DNA from 4 places in the Bradyrhizobium sp. OAE829 genome. Region 4 is predicted to be linked to each of the others. Evidence: predicted binding sites of a transcription regulator. Region 4 holds the regulator's gene; each other region holds the start of a gene.
What was found. The regulator LexA, encoded in region 4, represses DNA repair genes until DNA is damaged. The targets are predictions, from matches to a motif close to TGTTCNNNNTGTGTTCNG.

Region 1 (6,013 bases), 2.4 Mb from region 4:
AAGCCGCGCGAAGCGCGCACCCAACAGCGCCGTAGCAAGCGCGGCTTGCTTGGAAGGCAGACCGGGGCCCGTTACCCCATCTACAAATTCCCGCGGGTTACTTCGGCGGCTGCTTCGGCAGCAAACCCTTCAGCTTTTCCATGTCCTTGAGATTTATCTTCATGCCGCCGGGCATGATGATGTCGCCGGGCTTTTGATCGGCCCTGCAGGCCCCTAACCACTTCGCCTCGATCGTGGTGGTGGAGTCGCGCGGCACGCCGGCCGGAGCGCCGGTGCTGTTCGAGGTCGACTTCACGGTGTAGGCGGAGTTGAAATCGCCGGTGATCTCGGCACGCGATTTGACCGACATGCCGCCGGAGCCACAGACGGAATCGGTGACATAGCCGGTCGCGGTCTTCTGGATATCGTTTTTCGAGCAGACGTCCTTGGCCATCGGCGAGAACGAGGTGCTCATATCCTTGTCAGTGGTCGCGTCGGTGCACTGCTGCATCGTCATCTCGGGCACCGGCGAGCCGGTCTGCACCACCTTCATTTCCCACAGGCCGGCCTTGCGCACCGGCAGCTCGACGGCGCCGGCATGGCTCGCAGGCCACATCGCGAGCAGCCCAAGCGCCAAACAAAATGAATGAAGCTGTCGCGCCATGCTCACGCTCCGCTGGTCGTGGATGAGGCGTTCAGGTCCGGCTCAGTAGAGCGTGCGCAGCGGCCGGGCGTTGGCCCCATAGGGCACCCAGCGGCAGGCGAAGGAGACGTATCCGCCGTCATAGGGCTGCACCGCGAGGAATTTCACCACCTTGCCGTAGCCAGCGCAGTGATCGACCGCGAGCTGGCGCGCATCCGCCTGCCTGGCCAGCGAATAGGCGATGATACCGCCGGTATCATTACCCTTGAACGGCGGTACCCAGTCGGCCTGCGCCGGCGCAGCCGCCAGCATCCCGCACATCGCAACCAGGCACGCGGCCCCAATTCTTTGCATTGCCGACTCCATTTCGCTGGGGCCACCATAGAGTGCGCCGGCGGCTGTGAAAAGAATGGGTTACGGCCGAACCCCTACTTGTCTGCAAGGTGTTGCCGCGCTGCACTTGACCTCGTCCGGGCTTCACGGCACGGTCCGGAGGGTTGGATGACCGGCGGAATTCCCATGCGCACCCTCTTCACATCGTTGAAAACCTTCGGCCTGGCTGCGGCACTTGCCGTGCTGGCATTCGGCCAGTCGGCAGAGGCCGCCAATCCGCTGGAATTGAATTTCTGGCTGTCCGGTCCCCGCTATGACGGGCGCGTTGCGCCGTGCGAATCGGCGCTGCCGACCATCATTTCGCAGTTCCGCGAGAAGGAAAGCACCTTCTGGAATTCGCCCCTGACCATCACCGCCTATGGCCGGGTCCACGAAACCACGTTCCGGCCTTGGCAATCCGACAACATTCCGCGCCGCTATTGCACCGGCGACGTGATGCTGAGCGACGGCAAGGTGCGCCACGTGCACTATTCGATCGTCGAGGATGGCGGCTTTGCCGGGTTCGGCCAGGGCGTCGAATGGTGCGTCACCGGGCTGGACCGCAACTGGGCCTATAACCCCGGCTGCAAGGCCGCACGGCCTTAAGCTTATCCCCACACTTCCTGAGTTTTTCGATCGCGGTGGCCGGCGCTACCCGATTCGCGCCTAACGCTATTTTTGTTCTTGAAATGTTCCGGTTCCCTGCTAGGCTCGGGTAATCGAGTACGTCATGCTTGGCGAGTAAGGGAGCGGTTGATGTTTCCATCGGTCATTGTTTCGCGGCTGCTGATTTCGCTGGCACTTGTTTTTGTCACCGCGGGCCACGCCGCCGCGCAGGACCGCCGGCAAAACGCCCCTGGCGAGTTCGATTTCTACGTGCTGGCCCTGTCGTGGTCGCCCTCCTTCTGCGAGGCGGCCTCCGAACGCGGCAATAGCGGCCGTTCTGCGCAGATCCAGTGCGAGCGCCCGTTTTCCTTCGTGGTCCACGGCCTGTGGCCGCAATATGAGCGCGGCTTTCCCGAATATTGCCAGCGGCCGTCGCCCCGTCTCGACCGCAACATCATGACGTCGATGCTGGACCTGATGCCGGCGCCCGGGCTGATCTTCAACGAATGGGACAAGCACGGCACCTGTTCCGGCCTTGGCGCGCGGGCCTATTTCGAGAACATCCGCAAAGCCCGCGCCGCGGTGAAGATCCCCGAGGAATTCCTGCAATTGTCGGAATCGAAGACAATCGCCCCCGAGGCGCTCGAGGCAGCCTTCATCAAGGTCAATCCCGGCCTGAGCAGCTCGGCGATTTCGGTCGTCTGCAGCAGCCGTCGCCTCAGCGAAGTCAGGGTCTGCATGAGCAAGGACCTGCAATTCCGCTCCTGCGAGGAAATCGACCGCCGCGCCTGCCGCCGCGACGAGGTCGTGATGCCGCCGGTGCGGGGGAGTTAAAACCTCCCTCGTCGTGATGCCCGGGCAGAAGCGCGAAGCGCGTCTTCGCGCTAGATGACCCGGGCATCCACGTCTTCTTTCGTCTGGTGATCAAAGACGTGGATGGCCGGGAGCGCAGACAAGTTTACGTAGTCTGCGCAGCAGACTTACTATGCCCGGCCATGACGGGTAGAAGACGTTGCGTCTTCTCAAATTGAGTCAGCCGGTCAACCATGAACTACCGACACGCCTTTCATGCCGGCGGCTTTGCCGATGTCATCAAGCACATCGTGCTGGTGCGGATGCTGACCTATCTGCAGGAAAAGCCCGCCGCCTTTCGCGTCATCGACACCCATGCCGGCGCCGGACGCTACGATCTGTCCGGCGACGAGGCCCGCCGCAGCGGCGAATGGCTGACCGGCATCGCAAGGGTGATGCAGGCGCGGTTCTCGGAAAATGCGTTGCCGCTGGTGGCGCCCTATCTCGACATCGTCAGGGCCTTCAACGCGCAAGCCGAGCTGAAAGCCTATCCCGGATCGCCCTTGATCGCGCGCGCGCTGCTGCGGCCGCAGGACCGCCTCACGGCGTGCGAGATCGAGCCGAAAGCCCACAAGCAATTGATCGATGCGCTGCGCCGCGACACCCAGGCCCGGGTGGTCGATCTCGACGGCTGGACGGCGTTGCCGGCCTTCGTGCCGCCGAACGAGCGGCGCGGCCTCGTGCTCATCGACCCTTCGTTCGAGCAAAAGGACGAGTTCGAAAAGCTCGCCGACGGCTTTGCTGAGGCCTATGCGAAGTGGCCGACCGGCAGCTATCTCTTGTGGTATCCGGTCAAGAGCCGGCGCATCACCGACGGCCTGGCGCGGCATGTCGCCGCCGTGGCTGAGACTGGCAAGCCGGCCGGGAAATGTCTGCGGCTAGAATTCAGCGTCGCACCGCAGCAGGCCGGCGGTCCCCTCACCTCAACCGGGCTTCTGATCGTCAACCCGCCGTGGACGCTGGCGGGCGAGCTGAAGACCATTTTACCCGAATTGGAAAAACCGCTCGGCCAGGGCGGCGCCGGCCGCTTCAGGCTTGAGACGCCCAAACCTTGAACGCTAGTCTTGAACGCAAGCCTTGAAAGCAAGCCTTTCGAGGTAAGCCTTCAAGGCAGTGCATTGGGCCGAAAAGTACGATTGAGCCATAGTCAATTTGCGCGGAACCGTATTATGCTCGGTTGTTATGACTGGCTTTACGTTCCGCTTCCGCGAATGGTTGCGGCGGAGTGATCAAGGCCTAAAAAAATCCAGACTGATCGGTGCGTGACCCGATCGGTTCAGGTGGCCAAGCTTCCGACAACGAATGTCCGGTCGGCCGATACGCGAATTGCGCGTAGCGGCAAAGCAATGCGGGGGAGGAGTTTTCCCGATGGCCATGACTGGTACAGTCAAGTTCTTCAATGGAGAACGCGGCTACGGCTTCATCAAGCCCGATGACGGCGGCCGCGACGTGTTCGTTCACATCACTGCCGTTGAGCGGGCCGGATTGAAGGATTTGACTGAAGGACAGCGCATTACATTCGAGGTCGAACCGGACAAGAAGGGCAAAGGCCCCAAGGCGGTCAACCTGGTGATTTCATCGTAAGCTGACGCGTGAGCTGAAGCTTCTCGGTGAAAGCGGACTGAAGTTTTGCCTGCACCAAATCCCACTGAGCGCGAGGCGCGGCTCAGAACGTGGACGCGTGCATGATGTGGCCGCCGCGCCCCGGTGCGTTGCGTTCGCTCTCGGGGAAGAACCGCGCCGCGATCCTGTCAGGGCCGACATCATCGACATGCCGGAAGCCGGTCGCGCTCATGCGGGCGCAAAGCGGCGCGGTATCGAAATAGCTCTGAATGCTTTCGCCAACCGCGGCCACCCGCTCGGCAAGCGCTTGATGCGCGGCGCGGCCGGCCGGTGCGACCGAGCTTGCGGGGTTGACGTAGTCGAACACCACCTCAGCGCCGCCCTCTAGCTGCCCGATATAGCCGAGCGTCGAGAACACCGCCGTCTCGGTCAGATACGGCACCACGCCGAGCCAGCTGAAGAAGCTGCGTTTGGCGGCGACAAAGCCTGCGGCGTCCAGTGCTTCGGCCAATGTCTGCCGTTCGAAATCTATCCCGACATAGGTCAGCGTGTCCGGCACGGCGATTGTCGCAGCGGCCAGCATCTCGCGCTTGCGTGCTTGCGTGGCGGGAAAATCGACTTCGAAAATTCGCAGGCCACCCGCGAGCGGCGTCCGGTAGGCGAGCGTATCGAGCCCTGCACCGAGCACCACGAGCTGCGTCGCACCATTGTTTACCGCTTCCGTCAGCGCTTCTTCCGAGATGCGCGAGCGCGCGGCGATGAACCAGCGCAACCGTGGCCCGGACGTGTGGGCCCGGGCATGGTCGAGCGAGACCTGGATATCGTCGCCGAGAATGCGTAACGCCAGCGGATCCCAAAGGATCGATGCGTTATCCAGCACCTGATGCGCCGCGCGCAAGCGGGCGGCGCCCAACGCGGTCAGACTTGGCTGCCCCGGCTGCATCGAACAATTTTAGGCGTGCCGCTGCGCACTGTCCACGAGACAAAAAAATCCCGGCGGCTTGGCGCCGCCGGGAGGCTGCAACAGATGGTTTCTTTGCGTTTTCTTGATCTCAGAAGCGATAATTCACGCCGGCGCGGATCAGCCCGAAGCTATAGCCGTTCGATGCTCCGGTGATGACAAAACTGGTGTTGGAGAGGTCGACATAGAGATATTCGACCTTGGCGCTCCAGTTCGGCGCAAAGCCCATTTCAGCGCCGACGCCCGCGGTCCAGCCCGCCGTGGTATGGGATTCCGACAGGCCGAACGTGGTGGCGCGCAGTTCGCCGAAGGCAAGACCGCCGGTGCCGTAGAACATCACGTTGTTGAAGGCGTAGCCGACCCGGCCGCGCAGCGTGCCGAACCAGGGGTTGGAGAACTTCCACGGCGCGAAGGTGTCGGCCGCGCCGGTCGCGTTGATATCGCCCTCGAGGCCGAACACCCACGGCCCGTTCTGAAAGTTGTAGCCGGCCTGCACGCCGCCTGCGAAGCCCGACGGCTTGGTCGGGTTGTTGTCGACCGAGCCCCAGGCATAGCCGAGATTGCCGCCGAGATAGGGACCGGCCCAGCTATAGGCGTTGAGCGGCTGATTGACGGTATAGGGCGCGCGCGATCCGTAATTCATGTCGGCCGCCTGCGCCGACATCGTCCAGGCTGCGGCGACCACCGCCAGCGCCCGCAAAACAAAGCTGCCCATCACTCAACTCCACCACGCAACAGCCGCACCCTTCCGGCCGAGGCCGGCTTGGTTACGGAATTCCACTTTTTTCCTGTAAGATTTATCGAGAGTTTTAAGTTAAAGGGTTGTTAAGCCCTCTTACCGCCCGATCATCAGTCTTAAGAATGTGTTACCGGGCGCGGGCTCGGTCGCCGCCGGCACGCTGGCGATGGCGCCCAGCAGCGCTTAATTTAGGCCCATGGATCACGATTCTACCGACCATCCGAAAGCTCCGGGCAAGCCGCAGCGGGGTTCCCAGCCGGATTTGCTCCCAAAGGACCTTGCAAAGGACCCTGCTCAG
Region 2 (6,013 bases), 3.6 Mb from region 4:
CAGCCCCGGCGATCGAGCCATCCTTCTGAGCGGCTGCCGAAAGGGCGCGGCGCCAATCCTCCACCTCGACCAATGTCGCTCCACGCGGCAAGGAGGACATCCATCGGTCCGGCAAAACATCAAGCGGCACTCCCGTGCCCCGGCAAAGTGAGACAAGCCTCCGCATGCGTTGCTGGTTCAGCCCGTGCTGCAAAATGTCCGCCAATGCGGCGCACCGCTGGCCATCGCGCGTCGCAAGCGCGGGAATGCCATGCACGAAGTGCACTCGCAGACCGGCATCGGCGGCTAAGGCGAATACGTGGTCGTCCCAGGGAGCAGTGCTCGCCGACGCAATGGCGATCTCGGAAGGCCTTGCCGTGCCAGATGAGAGCAGCCGCCTTGCCCAGCGCAGTGCCTCGACCACCTCGTGCCGCGGGTCCGCGCATGAGATCGCTGCAGGCGAGCTCAAGGGTCGATCCGGGCCGCTGCCAGTCAGCGAGCCGGTAAACCAGTCGGTCTCGGCCTTCGGCGGTGCCCGCCATTCCAAGGAGACGACCTGTTGGAGCGCCATTATCAAGGGCTGCCAAACGGGCGGGATGAAAGAAAGGCTTTCTATCGTCGCTGGCCCGATCAGTCGCGACGCGCGCTCTATTCGCTGTAGTGCTGCGTTGCGAAGGTCCCGGGGGATCAGCATCGCCTTGGGCAAATAGCTTCTCACGCGCGCTTCGATGAGCGCCAATTCGCCAATACGCAACTTTCCGGGGCCGTTGGTTTCGAGTAGTTCGACGTCCGCGTTCCATACCTTGCGCAGGCTGCCTGCAACGGCCCGGGTCATGCCGGGCAGCGTTCGTACAGACTCTAGTTCGACGAAATCGCCGTCATCGAGCGCCCGCTGGATCGCCAGATCGAGTTGTTCCGTCGAGACGGGAACGGTGAACCCGCCGGCCAGCCGCGCAGCAAGCTGCGGCAGCGTCATGATCTGTAGACCGCATTCGTTGGCACGAGCCGCCGCAGCGCGCCGCATCTGGAAGGCGAGCGAGCCCTCGATTACCGTTGTCCGGATATCAAAGGTACGCATGCCATTCACTCGAACTATCTCCCCATCGACTGCACTAGATGGCTAAGACGATTTGTTTGGGACGATGGATATCTTCGGCAGCAAACCCAGATACCGAGACGCCGAGCAACCTAACCGCTTTCTGCATCGGAAACAGCATCTTTAACAGATCGACCGAAACGTTCTGCAATTCATCGCGGCCGCCGACCGCGTTGGCCAACGTTCGGCTCCGCGTTATCAATTCGAAGTCAGCGAACTTTACCTTGAGAGTGACGGTCCGACCGTGGGTGTCCTTTTCTTCGCAATGTCGCCACACCTTGTCGATCAGCGGCTGTAATTCCGTGACCATGGCATTCAATTCGGAAAGATCATTGGGGAAAGTATTTTCGGCGCCTATTGACTTGCGCACCAGATCCGCTCTGACTTCACGGTCATCGACTCCTCTGGAGATCCAATAGTAATATGCGCCAGCCTTGCCGAAGTTTTCCTGCATGAAATCCAGCGACTGGTTGCGCATGTCGAGACCGGTGTAGAGGCCGAGGGAATTCATTTTAGCGCTCGTCGCAGGCCCTATACCGTGAAACTTGCCGACGGGCAGGTTTTCGACGAACGCCAGGCCCATTTCCGGCGTGATGACGTACTGGCCGTTCGGTTTGCGGTGGTCGGAGGCGAGCTTCGCCAGAAACTTGTTGTAGGAGATTCCAGCGGAAGCGTTGAGATCGGTCACCTCCTTGATCTTCGCTCTGATCGCCAGCGCGACATCACGGGCCAGCGGAATCCCCTGCAGGTTCACCGTCACGTCGAGATAGGCCTCGTCAAGCGACAGGGGCTCGATGATCGGGGTGTGTTCAGCAAAAATCTCGCGGATCTGCTGGGAGATCGCCTTGTAGACCTCGAAACGTGGCTTCACGAAGATCAGGTCAGGACATTGGCGCTTTGCGGTCACGGACGGCATGGCCGACCTCACGCCAAATTTGCGGGCCTCGTAGCTTGCCGCCGCGACGACGCCGCGCTCGCGGAATCCGCCGACCGCGACCGGCTTGCCGCAGAGATCTGGATTGTCCCGCTGCTCGACCGACGCGTAGAACGCGTCCATGTCGATGTGGATAATCTTGCGCTGGCGGCCTTCGTTCATTGCACTCTGGTGAAGAGCCCCCTCCGTCCGCAGGAGCATGGTGGATCCGGGGACGGAATCTTTGAGGAGTACGCAGTAAAAAACCGCCGGGGGGCGGGGATCGACAACCTCCACGCAGCAGCCCGAAGGGGGCATTGACAAATCAAAACGGCCGGGAACAAATATAGAACAATATCGTAGCGGCTGCAATCGGCAATCCAGTGTCCTGCCCGCCACGTCCTTGCGTTCGATTCAAATACCGAAGGCCCGAGGGCGCTGCGGATGAAACGGCCAGATCTGCCTGTCTATTATTACCACGACCATTTTGTCGAGATGCTCGCATTCGTCAGAGCTACCTACGGCTCGATCTTGACGGATGAGCATGATGCCTTCGTCACGCGTTTCCAGAATCTTTCCAAGGACGCGCAATGCCTGTTGATACGGATGGTCAATCGGCGGGGCGCGATCTTCAATCGGTCGCTGTTCAGGTACGCCGAGATTTCAGATCTGGAACGTGCGGCTGACGACTTGCTGGCGTGCGGCCAAGCGAGATTGCTGATAGAGGAGGACTACTCCGCGTTCGTCGCGTGCCTGCCTAAGGACGTCCTGGTCACCGGTGCAAAGGCGGCTGGGCGGACGGACATCCGCGCCTCATGGCCGAAAGCGAAGCTGACCGATTACTTCTTGGCACACGTTCCGTTCAAGCTTGCAGCGGAGCATTGTGGGGCGGCAAAGTTCATCGCGTTGGATGACGTCCGGCCGCTCGAATTCCTGCTCTACCTGTACTTTGGCAAGACTGAGGAGGACTTGAAGAAGTTCGCGCTTCGCGATCTGGGCATCATGCGCACCAACAAGGCCACTTCGTTCATGGCCCGTTTCACTGATGGCGACGAGGCAAGGGCCTGCTTCCATTATAGCCAGCTTCTCGACCGGCTAGAGGTAAAATCGCCGAGCATCTACCGAAGGGCAGTCGCCGACATCTTCGGCGGTCCAGATTGCCCAAGCGATTATGCCGTCGATCTCCGCAGCCGTGCCGCTTGGCAGGTTGGTCAGTTCTTCGAGAAGCTGGGCGAGACCGATCTTGCCAGGCAGCTTTATCGCGCAGGCTCGTCGTCGGAATGTAATGAGCGGTTGGTCCGCCTCCTCTACAACGCCGGCAACAAGGCAGACGCGGAAGATCTGCTACGTCGGATGATCGACGATCCTGCGAGCGACGGCGAATTCTTGTTCGCTTCGGATTTCTACGCTCGCAAATTCGGCGGTCGCCGGACTGGATCGTGCACCGAGCTGCTTCGCGCCGGCGTCACCCTCACCGTCGACGACGTTCATCGCGGCAACCCGGAGGCTGGCGTCGTCGGTGTGATGCGCCGCAGAGGCTACCGGGTCTTTTTCACGGAAAACACACTTTGGCATTCGCTGTTCGGCTTGCTGTTTTGGGATGAACTATTCGAGTCCGAGTTGCTTCACAGCAGTTTCGATTGGGTGCCGCATTGCCTCAAGGATCGGAGCTTCGCGCGTAAATTTGGCGCCCACATCGATGACAAGCTGGACGCCGTCCGATCCGGAAGTGCTCTCCATCTGCTGCTGCGCACGATCGCTGCGAACTGGGGTCGTCCGAACGGTATCTTCGCCTGGGATCGTGTCGACGTCGATGCGCTGCGGCTGCTGCTATCGGGAGCCAGCGGGGAAGGCATCGCCGCGATTGTCCGCTCGTTGTGCCAGAACTTCCGCGACATGCGCGACGGATTCCCGGATCTCATGCTGGAGAAGGAAGGAACGGTCTCCTTCATGGAGATCAAGGCCGAAGGCGACGTCATCCGCCGAAATCAACTCACACGGTTGCGACAGCTTGGGAACGCCGGCATTCGTGCGGAAATCGGGCGGGTCGACTACCGCTTCGACCCCGAGCAGGATTACGTCGTGGTCGACGTCGAGACGACGGGCAGTTGGTCGTCCGGCGATCGGATAACGGAAATAGGCGCGGTGAAGATCCGAAACCATCAAGTCGTCGACGAGTGGCATTCCCTATTGAATCCACAGCGGGCTATTCCTGCAAGAATAACGCAGATCACGAACATCACGAACGAGATGGTTCGCGATGCGCCGGTATTCTCGGAAGTCGCGGACAGCTTTATGCAGTTCATGGGCGACGGGATATTCGTCGCCCACAACGTCAATTTCGACTACGGATTCATCAGCCATGAATATGAAAGGCTCGGTCGCCGCTTTCGATTTCCAAAGCTCTGCACCGTCCCGGGAATGCGTCGGCGTTATCCCGGGCATAAGTCGTATAGCCTTGGGAAACTCTGCGTGCTCTATGGGATCGAACTTGAAACGCACCACCGTGCGCTGTGCGATGCTCGTGCGACAAGCTATCTCCTAAATCTCATCAATCAGAAGCGTGAGGTAGCCGAACCGTCAGTGTTTGAGGACGCGGCTTGAACGCGTGAGCGCATAAACTTCGAACGGCCAGGCGGAAGTAGCTTTCGTGTTGCCGGCTCAACCGGTCGACATGCAAAGTAGTAGCGTTCTTGACGGCGCCAAGGGTCGGGCCGCTGCTTTCGCGCCGAGCGGGCAGCAGGCAACGAAGGACGGCATGCCGATCAGGTCTGCTGTGGCGACAATAGATCCAACGTCCTTTGGTCCGGCTTTCCGCCGTAGAACTTCGCGATGGCTGCAGAGAATTCCGGATCCGACGATACTGCACTGAACAATGTCATCGAAGATTGGAATTTCATGTCGTCCGGACTGCCGAGGATTTCGCGGACCGATCGGCCCTCAACAGCCCTGACGAGCGCCGTGCATTCTTTAAGCCGAGATCCCAGGACGGTATGGCTAAGATAGGCGACGGCTTCTTCGCGAGAGGCGATCGCGAAGCGATGGGCCATCGCGCTATGTCCAAGTCCGGCAAGCTGCGGGAAGATGAACCACATCCAGTGGCTTTGCTTCTGACCGCGACGCAATTCGGTAACGACTCGCGCGTAGATGGGCGCCTGCGCATCGAGGAAGCGCTGGAGATTGAAGGGATCAGTCATGCGTCGGCCTCTTTTCAGGCTGATTCACGAATCGGGCGAGCCCATCGAGAAGCGGTCGCTGGCCCTCAAGGATCTTTGCACGCGCCGCTGGCAGGTCGAACCACTCGGCACGATCGATCTCGGGAAAACTCCGCATCCGTCCACTTTTCGGCGGCCACTCCATTTCGAAAGTGTTGCTTCTTATGGTCAGGACGTCGACATCGCCTTCGACAGCGAATGCGATCACCAGCTTGCCGCCACGCTGTCGGATTTCGCCGAGCGGATCAAGCAAACCCGAGAGGGCGACGCCAGTCTCCTCCAGGAATTCTCGGCGCGCAGCAACTTTGGCGTCCTCGCCTTCATCCAACTCGCCCTTGGGAATTGACCAGGCCCCTTCATCCTTCTTGCGCCAATATGGGCCGCCTGGATGCACAATGAGCACCTCTAGATTTGTACCGGCGTGCCGGTACATCAAAACTCCCGCGCTCGAAACTGATCGGCGTGACTTCAGAGGCAACATGGTCACGGAGCCGATCCGGCTTGGTCTTCCTTGACGCCGCGGGCGACGATTCGAAGCGCACCGTCCGGCAACGGCCGCTGCAACTTCAGGGCCTCGTCGACAGGCGCCGTCATCCAGGACTCGACTTCGTCCGGGGTCGTCAGGATCACCGGCATCGCCTTCGGATGGATCGCACCGACCTCGGCGTTCGGCTCCGTCGTGAGGAACGCGTAGAGGTCGTTGTTGGTCTCGCCTTCCTTGACCTTTCGGACGGACGTCCAATTGCTCCAGATACCGGCGAAGCAGGCGAGAGGACGGGTCTCATCGAGCGCGAACCAGATATCGCCGCC
Region 3 (6,013 bases), 6.6 Mb from region 4:
GATGCCGCCTCTCTCCTTCGTCATGCCCGGCCTTGTGCCGGCCATCCACGTCTTCGTTGGCTTGGAGCAAAGACGTGGATGGCCGGGACAAGCCCGGCCATGACGGTGTGTCTAGAATCCAAATCCCAATTGCGTCGCCTTCGGCCTGAATCGTTCCGCCAGCTTTGCCCCGTCGAGCAGATGCGCCGACGGGCGGTGATCGCTGAGCACGATGAACGGGAGCGCCTTTTTCCCTGGGATATGCAGCCGGGCGAGGTCGGCCGCACGGATCGATGTGACGCGGCGCGTGGCGATGATGCGGTCGACCGCCTTGCGGCCGAAGCCGGGCACGCGCAGCAGGTCCTCGCGGCTGGCCCGGTTCACATCGAGCGGAAAGCGCTCGCGGTGCCGCAATGCCCAGGCGAGTTTGGGATCGATATCGAGCGGCAGCATGCCGGCGCTCTCGTCGACGATCTCGCCGACATCGAAACCATAAAACCGCATCAACCAGTCGGCCTGATAGAGCCGATGCTCGCGGACCAGCGGCGGAGCCGATAGCGGCAACGCGCGGCTGGCATCCGGGATCGGGCTGAAGGCGGAATAATAGACGCGCTTGAGTTTGTAGGAGCCATAGAGATTGGCGCTGGTATGGAGAATGGTTTTGTCGTCGGCCGCATCCGCGCCGATGATCATCTGGGTGCTCTGGCCGGCGGGCGCGAAGCGCGGCGGCTTTGCCTTCGTTACGGTCTTGTCGTTGTTGTTTTCTTGCGCCTCATCGAGCTTGAGCCGCAACCGGCCCATGGTGCGGCGGATCGCGCGCACGTCTTTTTCCGGCGCGAGTTTGGCGAGGCTGGCTTCCTCGGGCACTTCGATGTTGATGCTGAGCCGGTCGGCATATCTTCCGGCCTCGGTGATCAGCGCATCATCGGCTTCCGGAATGGTCTTCAGATGGATGTAGCCGCGGAAGTGATGCTCCTCGCGCAGTTTTCGCGCGACGGAAACCACCTGTTCCATGGTGTAGTCGGCGCTGCGGATGATGCCGGAAGAGAGAAACAGGCCTTCGATGTAATTGCGGCGGTAGAAGTCGATCGTCAGCTTCACCACCTCGTCGACGGTGAAGCGTGCCCGCTGCACGTTCGAAGAAGTGCGGTTGACGCAATAAAGGCAATCGAAATTGCAGGCATTGGTGAGCAGGACTTTGAGCAGCGAGATGCAGCGGCCGTCCGGTGCGTAGGAATGGCAGATGCCCATGCCGGGCGAGGTCGAGCCGAGGCCCTTGCCGTCGCTGGAATCCCGCTTCTCGGTGCCGCTGGAGGCGCAGGAAGCGTCGTATTTGGCGGCATCGGCCAGGATCTCCAGCTTGCGTTGCACGTCCATCATTGAATCCCTTTGATTCCATTTATGAATCGCCTGGGTAGTAATCCCGATTGACTCTGCCGGGCCTGTTAGCTTTATATTAGAACATATCATGAACAAATGAGCCAGCAGCGGGTTCATTTCAAAACCAGCAATGGCCACGATTTCTTTGAGGGAGCGGCGCAATGACCGGCGCACGCATGAGCACGCTTGCAAGTTTGCGCGGCCGCATCGAGCGCATCGAGGCGGGCGCGGATACGCACGCGCTTCACAAAGTGGCGCTCGGCCATGCCGAGGCCGATGCGACGCTGTGCGGCGGCCTTGCCCGCGCCGCGGTGCATGAAGTCTTTGCCGAAGGACATCAGGGCGCGGCGGCGACGGGATTCATCGCGGGCCTCGCGGGGCGGGTGACGTCGCGCCGGCCGCTGGTCTGGGTGCGGCAGGATTTTTCGGAAATCGAATCCGGCGCGCTGTCGATGAGTGGGCTCGCCGAACTCGGCCTCGATCCGCGGCTGCTGGTGACCGTGCGCGCCGCCGATGCCGACGCGGCGCTACGGACCGCCGCCGACGCGCTGGCCTGCGATGCGCTGGGCGCCGTGGTGCTGGAAGTCTGGGGCGAGCCGCGCCAGCTCGATCTCGTCGCCAGCCGCAAACTGACTTTGGCAGCCCAGGCTTCCGGCGTCACCGCGTTGCTGCTGCGGCTGGCGGCAACGCCGCAGCCCTCGACCGCGGAAACAAGATGGATCGTGCGCGCGGCGCATTCGCCGCCCTCAGCTCCCTGGCATGCGTGGGGCGCGCCGGTGTTCGACGCCGAGCTCGTTCGTAACCGTCATGGCCCGGTTGGGCGGTGGATCATGGAATGGAAATGTGATGAGTGCCTTTTCAGCGAACCGGCGGCGAATTCTCAGCCTGTGGCTGCCACGCCTGCCCATCGACCGCATCAAGCGCAAAGCGTTTTCAGACGAAGCGCGTGAGCGTAACAGCACGAGCGGTGCACTCCCTCTCCCGCTTGCGGGGGAGGGTTGGGGTGGGGGTGTCGCCGCGAGTCAGACTGTTCGTTCGGAGAGAGTTTCCCCCACCCGGATCGCATCTTGCGATGCGATCCGACCTCCCCCGCAAGCGGGGGAGGTGAAGCCAACCCCCACCGTCGTCGTCGCCAAGCAAAACAACGCGCTGCAGATCTATGCGCTCGATGATCTCGCGGCGCGCTCCGGCCTCGAGATCGGCCTGCCGCTCGCCAATGCTCGCGCGATCTGCCCGGAATTGACGGTGTTCGATGCCGATCCGGTTGCGGATGCCAGGACGCTGGGCGATATCGCCGACTGGTGCGATCGCTTCACACCGCTGGTGGCGCTCGATCCTCCGCACGGGCTGTATCTCGACATCACCGGCTGCGCCCATCTGTTCGGCGGCGAGCGTGCGCTGCTGCAGACCCTGTGCGGCGCGCTGACCCGAAGAGGCTTTGTCGTCAGCGCCGCCATTGCCGGCACCTCGGTCTGCGCGCGCACCCTGACGCGGCATGTTTCAGGGAAAATCATTGCCGATGGCGAGGAGGCCGACGCCATCGGCCCGCTGCCGGTCTCGGCGCTCGGTGCCGATGTCGCCATCACCAGCGGCCTGCGCCGCGCCGGACTGAAAACCATCGGCGATGTCGCCGCGCGCGCCCGCCACGAGATCACGGCGCGATTTGGCGCAAACTTCACGACTTTGCTCGAACACGCGCTGGGGCAAGGCGATGCGCCGATCAGCCCGCGAAAACCCTTGCCGGATTACATCGTCGAAAAACGCTTTCCCGAGCCTGTTGCCACCGACACCGTGATCGCGATGAACCTGTCGGCGCTCGCGGGCATGCTGGTCACGGCGATGGACAAGCAGGGCAAGGGCGCGCGGCGGCTGGAGGCGAGTTTCTTCCGCACCGACGGCGCGGTGCGCACCATTACGGTCGATACCGGCCGTCCGGTGACCAGGCCTGAGGTGATCGACCGGCTGTTTCGCGAGCGGCTGGACGCCTTGAACGATCCGCTCGATCCCGGCTTCGGCTTTGACCTGATACGCCTCTCCGCCAGCCGCACCGAAATCATGGTGCAGCAGCAGCGCGATCTCGACGCCAATGTCCATGACAATGACGAACTCGCCGCCCTGATCGACCGCATCGCCGCGCGGATCGGGGGAAAGCGCGTCGTCGTGCATCTGCCGCAGGACACCCATATCCCGGAACGCGCGGTGCTGGCGGTATCGGCGCAGCATCATCTGGCGGCCGCGACAGAGGCCGCCTGGCCTGATCGTATCGCGAGCGAGCCGCCGCTGCGGCCGTTGCGGCTGTTCGAAAGACCTGAGCCCATCAACGTGCCGTTTGCATCCGTGCCCGACGGGCCGCCCCACCAATTCACCTGGCGCCGCGTCACCCATGCGGTGGTGCGGGTGGAAGGCCCCGAACGCATCGCGATGGAATGGTGGAAGCAGAATGGCGAGGCGCTGACGCGGGATTATTTCCGGATCGAGGATGCAGAAGGGCTGCGGTTCTGGATTTTTCGCGATGGGCTCTATGAAGGCGAACTTAGAAGCGACGAGGAGGGTGAACCCGTTCTGCCCAAATGGTTCGTGCATGGGCTGTTCGCATGAATACGCCTGCCTATGCCGAGATCGGCATCACCACGAACTTCTCCTTCCTGCGCGGCGGGTCCGATCCGCGCGCCTATGTGCATGAGGCGAGCCGGCTTGGTATTCCCGTGATCGGCGTCGCCGATCACAACACGTTGGCCGGCGTGGTCCGCGCCTGGAAGGAGCTCGAAAATCCGGAGCTTCGCCACAAGCCAAAGCTTCTGATCGGTTCGCGCCTCGTCTTCATGGACGGCACGCCGGATATTTTTGTCTATCCGCGCGACCGTGCCGCCTACGGCCGGCTGTGCCAGTTGCTTACCCGCGGCAAGCGCGGCGGCGATATTGAGCGGGTCGCCAAGGGCGAGTGTCATCTAAAGCTGGATGACCTCCTGGAATTTTCCGAGGGCCAGCTCCTGGTGCTGACGCTGCCGCATCGCTTCGACTCGGCCGGCGCCTTGAAAATCCTGGACCGCCTGAAGGACAGCCGCGCCGATGGCGTATGGCTGGCCGCAAGCCTCCTGTACCGCGGCGACGACCGCCGCCGGCTGGCGCGGCTGCATCTGGTATCGCTGACATCAAAGGTGCCGCTGCTGGCGACCAACGAGGTGCTGTACCACGATGCCGCGCGCCGCCCGCTGCAGGACGTGCTGACCTGCATCCGCGAGAAGACGACCATCGAGGCGGTCGGCAAGCGGTTAGAGGCCAATGCGGAGCGCTATCTCAAGCCGCCGCACGAAATGGCGCGGCTGTTTCGCGATCTGCCGGACGCGATCGCGGAAACCATGCGCTTTGCCGGCCGTATCAATTTCTCGCTCGACCAGCTCAAATATCAATATCCGGACGAGCCGGTGCCGCCCGGAAAAACCGCGCAACAGCATCTGGAAGACCTGACATGGCAGGGTGTCGAGCGCTATTTCGGCGGCGATATCGATGACACGCTCCGCGCCACCTTGCGCAAGGAGCTGGGGCTGATCGCCGAGCTCAACTACGCGCATTATTTTCTCACCGTGCACGACATCGTCCATTATGCGCGCAGCCAGAACATCCTTTGCCAGGGCAGGGGATCGGCGGCGAATTCGGCGGTCTGCTATGTGCTTGGGATCACCTCGGTCGATCCGACCAAGGTCGATCTGCTGTTCGAGCGGTTCATTTCCAAGGAACGGCTGGAGCCGCCCGACATCGACGTCGACTTCGAGCACTCGCGGCGCGAAGAGGTGATGCAGTATGTCTACCGGCGCTACGGCCGTCACCGCGCCGCGATCATCGCCACCGTCATCCATTACCGGCCGCGCAGCGCGATCCGCGATGTCGGCAAGGCGCTGGGGCTGACCGAGGACGTCACCGCGGCGCTGGCCGATACGGTGTGGGGAAGCTGGGGCAAGGGTCTCAACGAGATGCAGGTCCGGCAGGCCGGGCTCGACCTCAAAAATACGATGATCGAGCTTGCGGTGGCGCTGGCGACCGAACTGATCGAATTTCCCCGGCATTTGTCGCAGCATGTCGGCGGCTATGTGCTGACGCAGGACCGGCTCGATACTTACGTGCCGATCGGCAACGCCGCGATGGACGACCGCACCTTCATCGAATGGGACAAGGACGACGTCGACGCGTTGCACATGATGAAGGTCGACGTGTTGGCGCTGGGCATGCTGACCTGCATCCGCAAATGCTTTGATCTCATCGCCGATCACAAGGGTGAGCGATACGAGCTGGCCGATATCAAGTCGGAGGACGACGACGAAGTTTACCAGATGCTGCAGCGGGGTGAATCGCTCGGCGTGTTCCAGGTCGAAAGCCGCGCGCAGATGAACATGCTGCCGCGCCTGAAACCGCGGACCTTCTACGATCTCGTCATCGAGGTTGCGATCGTGCGGCCCGGCCCGATCCAGGGCGACATGGTGCATCCCTATCTCAAGCGCCGAAAAATGCGGCCTGAGGATATCGAATATCCCTATCCGAAGGGCGGCAACAAGGATGAGCTGCGCAACGTGCTGCACAAGACGTTGGGCGTTCCCTTGTTCCAGGAACAGGCGATGCGTATCGCGATCGAGGCGGCGGAATTTACCTCCGAGGAAGC
Region 4 (6,013 bases):
ACGCCGGCCCGGCCAGCAAGACCATCACAGCCACGATGCCAATCATTTTCATGCGATCACTCCCCGGACGTTCCTGGCAAACGAATAGCACAGCTCCCGCGCCAGCCTAAATGCTGGATTGGGCGGAAATTGCTCGCGAAAACGCGCATTTCGCCGGCTGCAGCCAGTCGTTGCCCAGAGCGGCCCAGTTTTGTAAACGTCTGGCATGAATGCCCCGCTTCTCCCCAACTCCGCCGACGCGCTGCTGTTCGATCTCGGACGCGTCGTGCTCGATATCGACTTCGGCAAGGTGGTCGCCACCTGGGCCGGCCATGCCCGCTGCGAGCCCGCACAGCTGGTCGAGCGGTTCTTGCCCAATGACGCCTGGCATCGTCACGAGCGGGGCGAGATCAGCGACGCCGAATTCTTCGCAGGCCTGCGAGTCTCGCTCGGTATCGGCATATCCGACGCCGAGTTCCTGGAAGGCTGGAACGCGATCTTCGCCGGCGAAATGCCCGATATATCAGCATCGCTGGCGCGCGCCGGACAACGCCTGCCGCTTTATGCCTTCTCCAACACCAACAACGCGCATGTCGTGCATTTCAGCCAGGCCTATGCCGGCGTGCTCGGCCATTTCCGCGAAATCTATTTGTCATCGACGATCGGGCTTCGAAAGCCCGATGCGGCGGCCTATGATCATGTCGTCAAGGCGATCGGTGTTCCCGCCTCCCGCATCGTGTTCTTCGACGATTCCGCCGCGAACATCGACGGCGCGCGGGCGCGCGGCCTGGCCGCGGTGCATGTGACAGGGCCGGATGACGTCGCAAAGGCGCTTGCCGCGCTGGGAATTTGAGAGGGTGTTGCCGTGGCCCTGATGCCGGTCGTTGATGCACTGGCCGCGATCCTTGCGGGCGCCGATCCGTTGGCGGAAGAAATGGCCGCACTCGACACCGCCTGGCATCGCGTGCTCGCGCGCGACCTTGCGGCAAAGCGCACGCAGCCGCCGCAGGCGATGTCGGCGATGGACGGCTATGCGGTGCGATCGACTGATGCCGCCGACCTCTCCGCGCGGCTGAGGGTGATCGGCGAAGTCGCGGCGGGCCGCCCGTTCGAACGCAAGGTGGGGCCCGGCGAAGCAGTCAGGATTTTCACCGGCGGGGTGATCCCTGATGGCGCCGACGCCGTCATCATCCAGGAAGACACGGCCGCCAGCGGCGAGCACATCACGATCACGGAAACCGCCAAACCGGGACGGCATATCCGCGCCGCCGGCGCCGATTTCCGCGAGGGCGATGTGCTGCTTACCAAAGGAAGCCACCTCACCGAACGCGATCTGTCGCTCGCCGCCGGCATGAATTATCCGGAACTCGCCGTGATCAGCCGCCCCAAGGTGGCGGTGCTCGCCACCGGCGACGAGCTGGTGATGCCGGGCTCGAGCCCCGGCCCCGGCCAGATCGTCTACTCCAACGGCTACGCGCTGCGCGCGCTGGCGCGGGCCGAGGGCGCCGAGACCATCGATTTCGGCATCGCCGCCGACACGATCGAGGCGACCACTGACGGCATCCGCCGCGCCCGCGCATCCGGCGCCGACATCCTGATCACGATGGGCGGCGCCTCGGTCGGCGACCACGACCTCGTCAAGCGCTCGCTGGAGGCCGAGGGCGTCGCCATGGCGTTCTGGCGCATCGCGATGCGGCCGGGCAAGCCGATGATGCACGGGCGCCTCGGGGCGATGCGGGTGATCGGCCTGCCCGGCAATCCGGTCTCGTCCTATGTCTGCGGTTTCCTGTTTCTGGTGCCGCTGATTCGCGCGCTGTCGGGCCGAAAGACCATCCATCACGCGCGCGAGACCGCCCTGCTCGGCCGCGATCTTCCCGCCAACGACCAGCGCGAAGACTATTTGCGCGCACGGCTCGAGCGGCGCGAGGACGGCGCGTTGATCGCGGTGCCGGTGAGCCACCAGGATTCGTCGCTGCTTGGAAATCTCGCTGCGGCACGGGCGCTTTTGATACGTCCGCCGTTTGCGCCGGCGGTGCCGGAAGGCACGCCATGCGAGTTCCTGCGCCTGCCGGAATGACGTATCGCGACGGAATGTTCGGGCGAACGCGGCGCGCGTTCACCTGAAATTAAGTGGTTGCGGAACATGTATCGAACATATAGTGTCCGTTCATGATTTGTTTCGAGAGCTAGTGTCTACAAACGGGAGTTTTGGACTTCCGAATTTGAGACCGCACTCGCAACCGAGAACCGCGAATCTGAAGAACCGCGAAACTGAAGATCGCGAAATTGAACGACCACGAACTACGACGCGCCAACCGGGGGATTGCTCGAGATGCTTACGCGCAAACAGTATGAACTTCTGCGTTTCATCAACGAACGGCTCAAGGAAGCCGGCGTGCCGCCCTCCTTCGACGAAATGAAGGATGCGCTCGACCTCCGCTCCAAATCCGGCATCCACCGCCTGATCACCGCCCTGGAAGAGCGCGGCTTCATCCGCCGTCTGCCCAACCGCGCCCGCGCCATCGAAGTCATCAAGCTGCCCGAGCTTGCGGGCGCCGGTAACGGCAACGGCCGCCGCGGCTTCACCCCAAGCGTCATCGAAGGCACGCTCGGCAAGGTCCGCGCCGCCAGCGCGCCCGCCGAGGACGACGGCAACCGTCCGGTCGCCGTTCCCGTCATGGGCCGGATCGCCGCCGGTACGCCGATCGAGGCGCTGCAGACCCGCAGCCACACCATCAGCGTACCGCCCGACATGCTCGGCTCCGGCGAACATTACGCACTCGAAGTACGCGGCGATTCCATGGTGGACGCCGGCATTCTCGACGGCGACATGGCGCTGATCCAGCGCAACGAGACCGCCGACACCGGCGATATCGTGGTGGCGCTGATCGACGAGGAGGAAGCCACCCTGAAACGCTTCCGCCGCCGCGGCGCATCGATCGCGCTGGAGCCTGCCAACACCTCCTATGAAGTCCGCATCCTGCCGCCGAACCGGGTCCGGATTCAGGGCAAGCTGATCGGGCTGTACCGGAAGTACTGAGGGCGGCCCGCGTCAGATGCAAGCCGCGTGCGGCATCGCAAAAAGCCCCGGCCGTCGACCGGGGCTTTTCGTTGTCCGGAAGTTGGTACAGCCTTAACCGTCGCGGTGCGCCTGCACGCGTCCCACAATTGCCCAGAACGCAGCAAAAACTGGCGGCGTGGCGCGCTGTTTGGTTTGAGGCTTTTGCTCAAAGGCGTGCGAACGGGGGGACGAGACGTGGTCAGCAATATGATCACCAAGATCACCTGGCAGAGGGCGGGCCTGGTGACCGAGCCGGGCCGCTACATGCTCCGGTTCGGCTGGCTGACAGTGACGGCGGAAGATCTCGCGATCTGGCAGCAATATCCGGAGGCCGCCTTCACGCTGGTCGCGCTGCCCGGGATTGCCGACGACGGAAGGGAGCAATTCCATCTCGGCGCCTTCGAACTGCCGCTGCCGCCGATGCCCGAAAATCCGCAGCCGCCGTAGCGCGTTTGTGATCGGGCACGCCGGCCTTTCCGTCGCACTATTGCCCAGAACGGGAATAGACTTTGCTCAAGTCCACTCTGATAGAGGCCAGCGCCTCGAGGGAGGCCGGGTCTCTATCTCTTACGAGGGAGCGATCCGATGTGTGACTATAGTTTGCACGCGATGGCAACGCGTCCTGCTGAGGTCGGCGAGACATTGATTTCGACCACCTTCCGCGGCACCTCGACCCGCGGCTTTGCCAGCGAACGCGATCCCGCAGTTGCGGTCTGCATGCTGCCCGGGACCGAACTGGCCTTCGCGCAAGACGTCAAATACGACAACCGCTGGATCTGGACGCGGACGATCGGTTTTCGCGTCGGCAAGTTCAACACCATTGATCCGCACATCAAGGAACGGCACCACGACGCAATCGAATTTCCCGACGGGAGCCATGTGCTGGTGACGCAGCTTTGCGAGGGCCAGCGCGTCACCGTGCTGCAATTGCCGGTGGTGCATCCGATTCCCGAGCGCGCGGCAACGAAGGCGGGCACGGCGACGACGACACCGCTTTCCACCGGTTGAATTCCGCGCCGCCGGTCGCGCCCCGCCGGGGAACGTGAATCCTTATTCCTCGGCCTGCAGGTCCGCTTCCGACGGGGTCGCATCGACCGCACGCGGCGCCGCACGGCGCGGCGCGAGGATGGTTGTCTCCGCGTCACCCTCGCCCGCGATCGCCGGCGACCATGGGCGATCGACGCCCCGGGGCCTGACGGCATCGATGGTAAATCCGCTGCCGCTTCGCCGCAGCACCATGGCGCCCTGCCGCCGCAGACGCTCCGCATCGATCACAGAAGCGCCGCACGCCGCAGGCGACGGTCTTGCAGTCACCAACAGCGCCGCGCGCTCACAATCATCCGCCAACGCTTCGGGCCGCAGCGCCAATGCCACGAACCCGCCACCGGCGCCCTGCGTCACGCAGCCGCTCTCGTCGCATGAGACGCCCTCGGTCAGCGAGGCATCTGCAGGCTTGCGCGCGTCGGCATCCGCCGCCAGCCATTCCTTGACAAGGAAGCCATCCCTTGAAGCTCCCTTGGCCGCGCGCATCAAATGCAGTTTGCCGTCCTGGCCGCGGACACCGACATTGCGCCCGTCGGCGGAGATCAGGATGTCCGGCTGCGGCACCCTCGCCGCCCACACCGCCGCCGCCAGCACCACGGCCGCGCCGGCATAGCGCAGCGGTGTTCGTAACAACCCAAGCAGGATGATGCCGATACTCGCCGCAATCAACGGGCCGATGCCGAACGCCGGCACACGGCCGACCGCGCCCGGCAAGGCCGCGACCCATTGCGTGACAACGATCATCCAGTCGATGCCGACGCCCATGATGGCCCAGAACACGCCGTCAAAACCAAAGGGCATCGCAACCAGGCCGAGCAGGCCCGCCGGCATCACCAGCGCCGAAACCACCGGCATCGCCGCGAGATTGGCGAGCACGCCATAGGGCGTCACCCGGTGGAAATGAAACGCCGCGTAAGGCGTGGTGGCGAGGCCCGCCACCAACGAGGCCAGCAGCAGCATCGTGATCTCGCGGCCGCCCCACAGCGCGACCTGCGCGGTCGCGGGTTGATCCGGCTGCGCGAACAAACGCGGCATGCCGAGCTGCACCAGCGCCACCAGTCCGAGGGTCGCCGCAAACGACATCTGGAAGCTCGGATGCACCAGCGCTTCGGGCGCGATGGTCAGGACAATGAGCGCCGCAACCGCAAGCGTTCGAAACGTGATGGCGCGGCGGTCGACCATGACCGCGATCAGCACCACGGCTGTCATGAAGAACGAACGCTGGGTCGCGACTTCGGCGCCGGAGAGCAACAGATAAAACGCTGATGCCGCGAGCGCCGCCACCGCCGACCATTTCTTGATCGCAAAGCCAACGTTAAGCGTCGGAAACAGCGCCAGCAGCGCCCGTACCGCAAAGAACACGACGCCCGCGACGACAGCCATGTGATAGCCTGATATCGACAGCACATGGCCGAGGCCGGAGATGAACATCGCCTCATTGACGGGCTCGGAGATCGCGTCGCGCCGGCCGGTCAGAAGCGCGGTCGCGATCGCGCGCTTGTCGCCTTCCAGCACGGTCCTGATCCGCGCATCGATCGCATCCCGCATGCCTTGCATGAACGCCGAATAGCGCAGCTTCCAACCGCCGCCATCCGGCGCCTCTACGGTCTTGATCGCGCCCATCACGAAGCCGGAGGCACCGATGCCGGAGAAGAACATGTCGCGGCCGAAATCGTAGCTGCCGGGCCGGAGCGGCGCCATCGGCGGCAACAGCCGCGCTTTCAATTCGACGAAGCTGCCGACCGCGGGCGCGGTACCCTTCTTGACCGACAGCCGCACCCGCTCGATTTTTGTCGCGTCGCGCGCGCTCTCCATCGTCACGACGCGCATGACAAAACGGTCGGTGCGCTCGCGGATGTCGCGGGTTTCGACAAATCCCGTCAGCGCCACCGAGAACATCGGCCGCGCCAGCACGCCATGCGCGATCCG

Region 1: ABIE49_RS14265 (ribonuclease T2 family protein) is a predicted target of LexA. The motif match lies at 1,674-1,691, and genes of this name have one in related genera.
Region 2: dinB (DNA polymerase IV) is a predicted target of LexA. The motif match lies at 2,325-2,342, and genes of this name have one in related genera.
Region 3: ABIE49_RS34065 (putative DNA modification/repair radical SAM protein) is a predicted target of LexA. The motif match lies at 1,437-1,454, and genes of this name have one in related genera.

Annotation. Positions count from the first base shown of each region.
Region 1 covers NZ_JBEPOE010000001.1:2,919,776-2,925,788, forward strand. The annotation lists gene ABIE49_RS14250 (DUF3617 family protein) at 98-643, opposite strand; gene ABIE49_RS14255 (hypothetical protein) at 686-976, opposite strand; gene ABIE49_RS14260 (hypothetical protein) at 1,142-1,600, shown strand; gene ABIE49_RS14265 (ribonuclease T2 family protein) at 1,751-2,434, shown strand; gene ABIE49_RS14270 (23S rRNA (adenine(2030)-N(6))-methyltransferase RlmJ) at 2,647-3,507, shown strand; gene ABIE49_RS14275 (cold-shock protein) at 3,821-4,036, shown strand; gene ABIE49_RS14280 (class I SAM-dependent methyltransferase) at 4,119-4,958, opposite strand; gene ABIE49_RS14285 (outer membrane protein) at 5,068-5,691, opposite strand; gene uvrC (excinuclease ABC subunit UvrC) at 5,912-6,013, shown strand, end outside.
Region 2 covers NZ_JBEPOE010000001.1:4,134,474-4,140,486, reverse strand. The annotation lists gene ABIE49_RS20065 (PD-(D/E)XK nuclease family protein) at 1-1,057, opposite strand, end outside; gene dinB (DNA polymerase IV) at 1,092-2,171, opposite strand; gene ABIE49_RS20055 (exonuclease domain-containing protein) at 2,433-4,592, shown strand; gene ABIE49_RS20050 (DUF1810 domain-containing protein) at 4,754-5,185, opposite strand; gene ABIE49_RS20045 (NUDIX hydrolase) at 5,178-5,684, opposite strand; gene ABIE49_RS20040 (SOS response-associated peptidase) at 5,687-6,013, opposite strand, start outside.
Region 3 covers NZ_JBEPOE010000001.1:7,129,804-7,135,816, forward strand. The annotation lists gene ABIE49_RS34065 (putative DNA modification/repair radical SAM protein) at 112-1,356, opposite strand; gene ABIE49_RS34070 (ImuA family protein) at 1,521-2,309, shown strand; gene ABIE49_RS34075 (Y-family DNA polymerase) at 2,206-3,957, shown strand; gene ABIE49_RS34080 (error-prone DNA polymerase) at 3,954-6,013, shown strand, end outside.
Region 4 covers NZ_JBEPOE010000001.1:517,900-523,912, forward strand. The annotation lists gene ABIE49_RS02380 (hypothetical protein) at 1-46, opposite strand, end outside; gene ABIE49_RS02385 (HAD-IA family hydrolase) at 206-832, shown strand; gene ABIE49_RS02390 (molybdopterin molybdotransferase MoeA) at 845-2,056, shown strand; gene lexA (transcriptional repressor LexA) at 2,312-3,019, shown strand; gene ABIE49_RS02400 (hypothetical protein) at 3,248-3,487, shown strand; gene ABIE49_RS02405 (hypothetical protein) at 3,626-4,048, shown strand; gene ABIE49_RS02410 (ComEC/Rec2 family competence protein) at 4,091-6,013, opposite strand, start outside.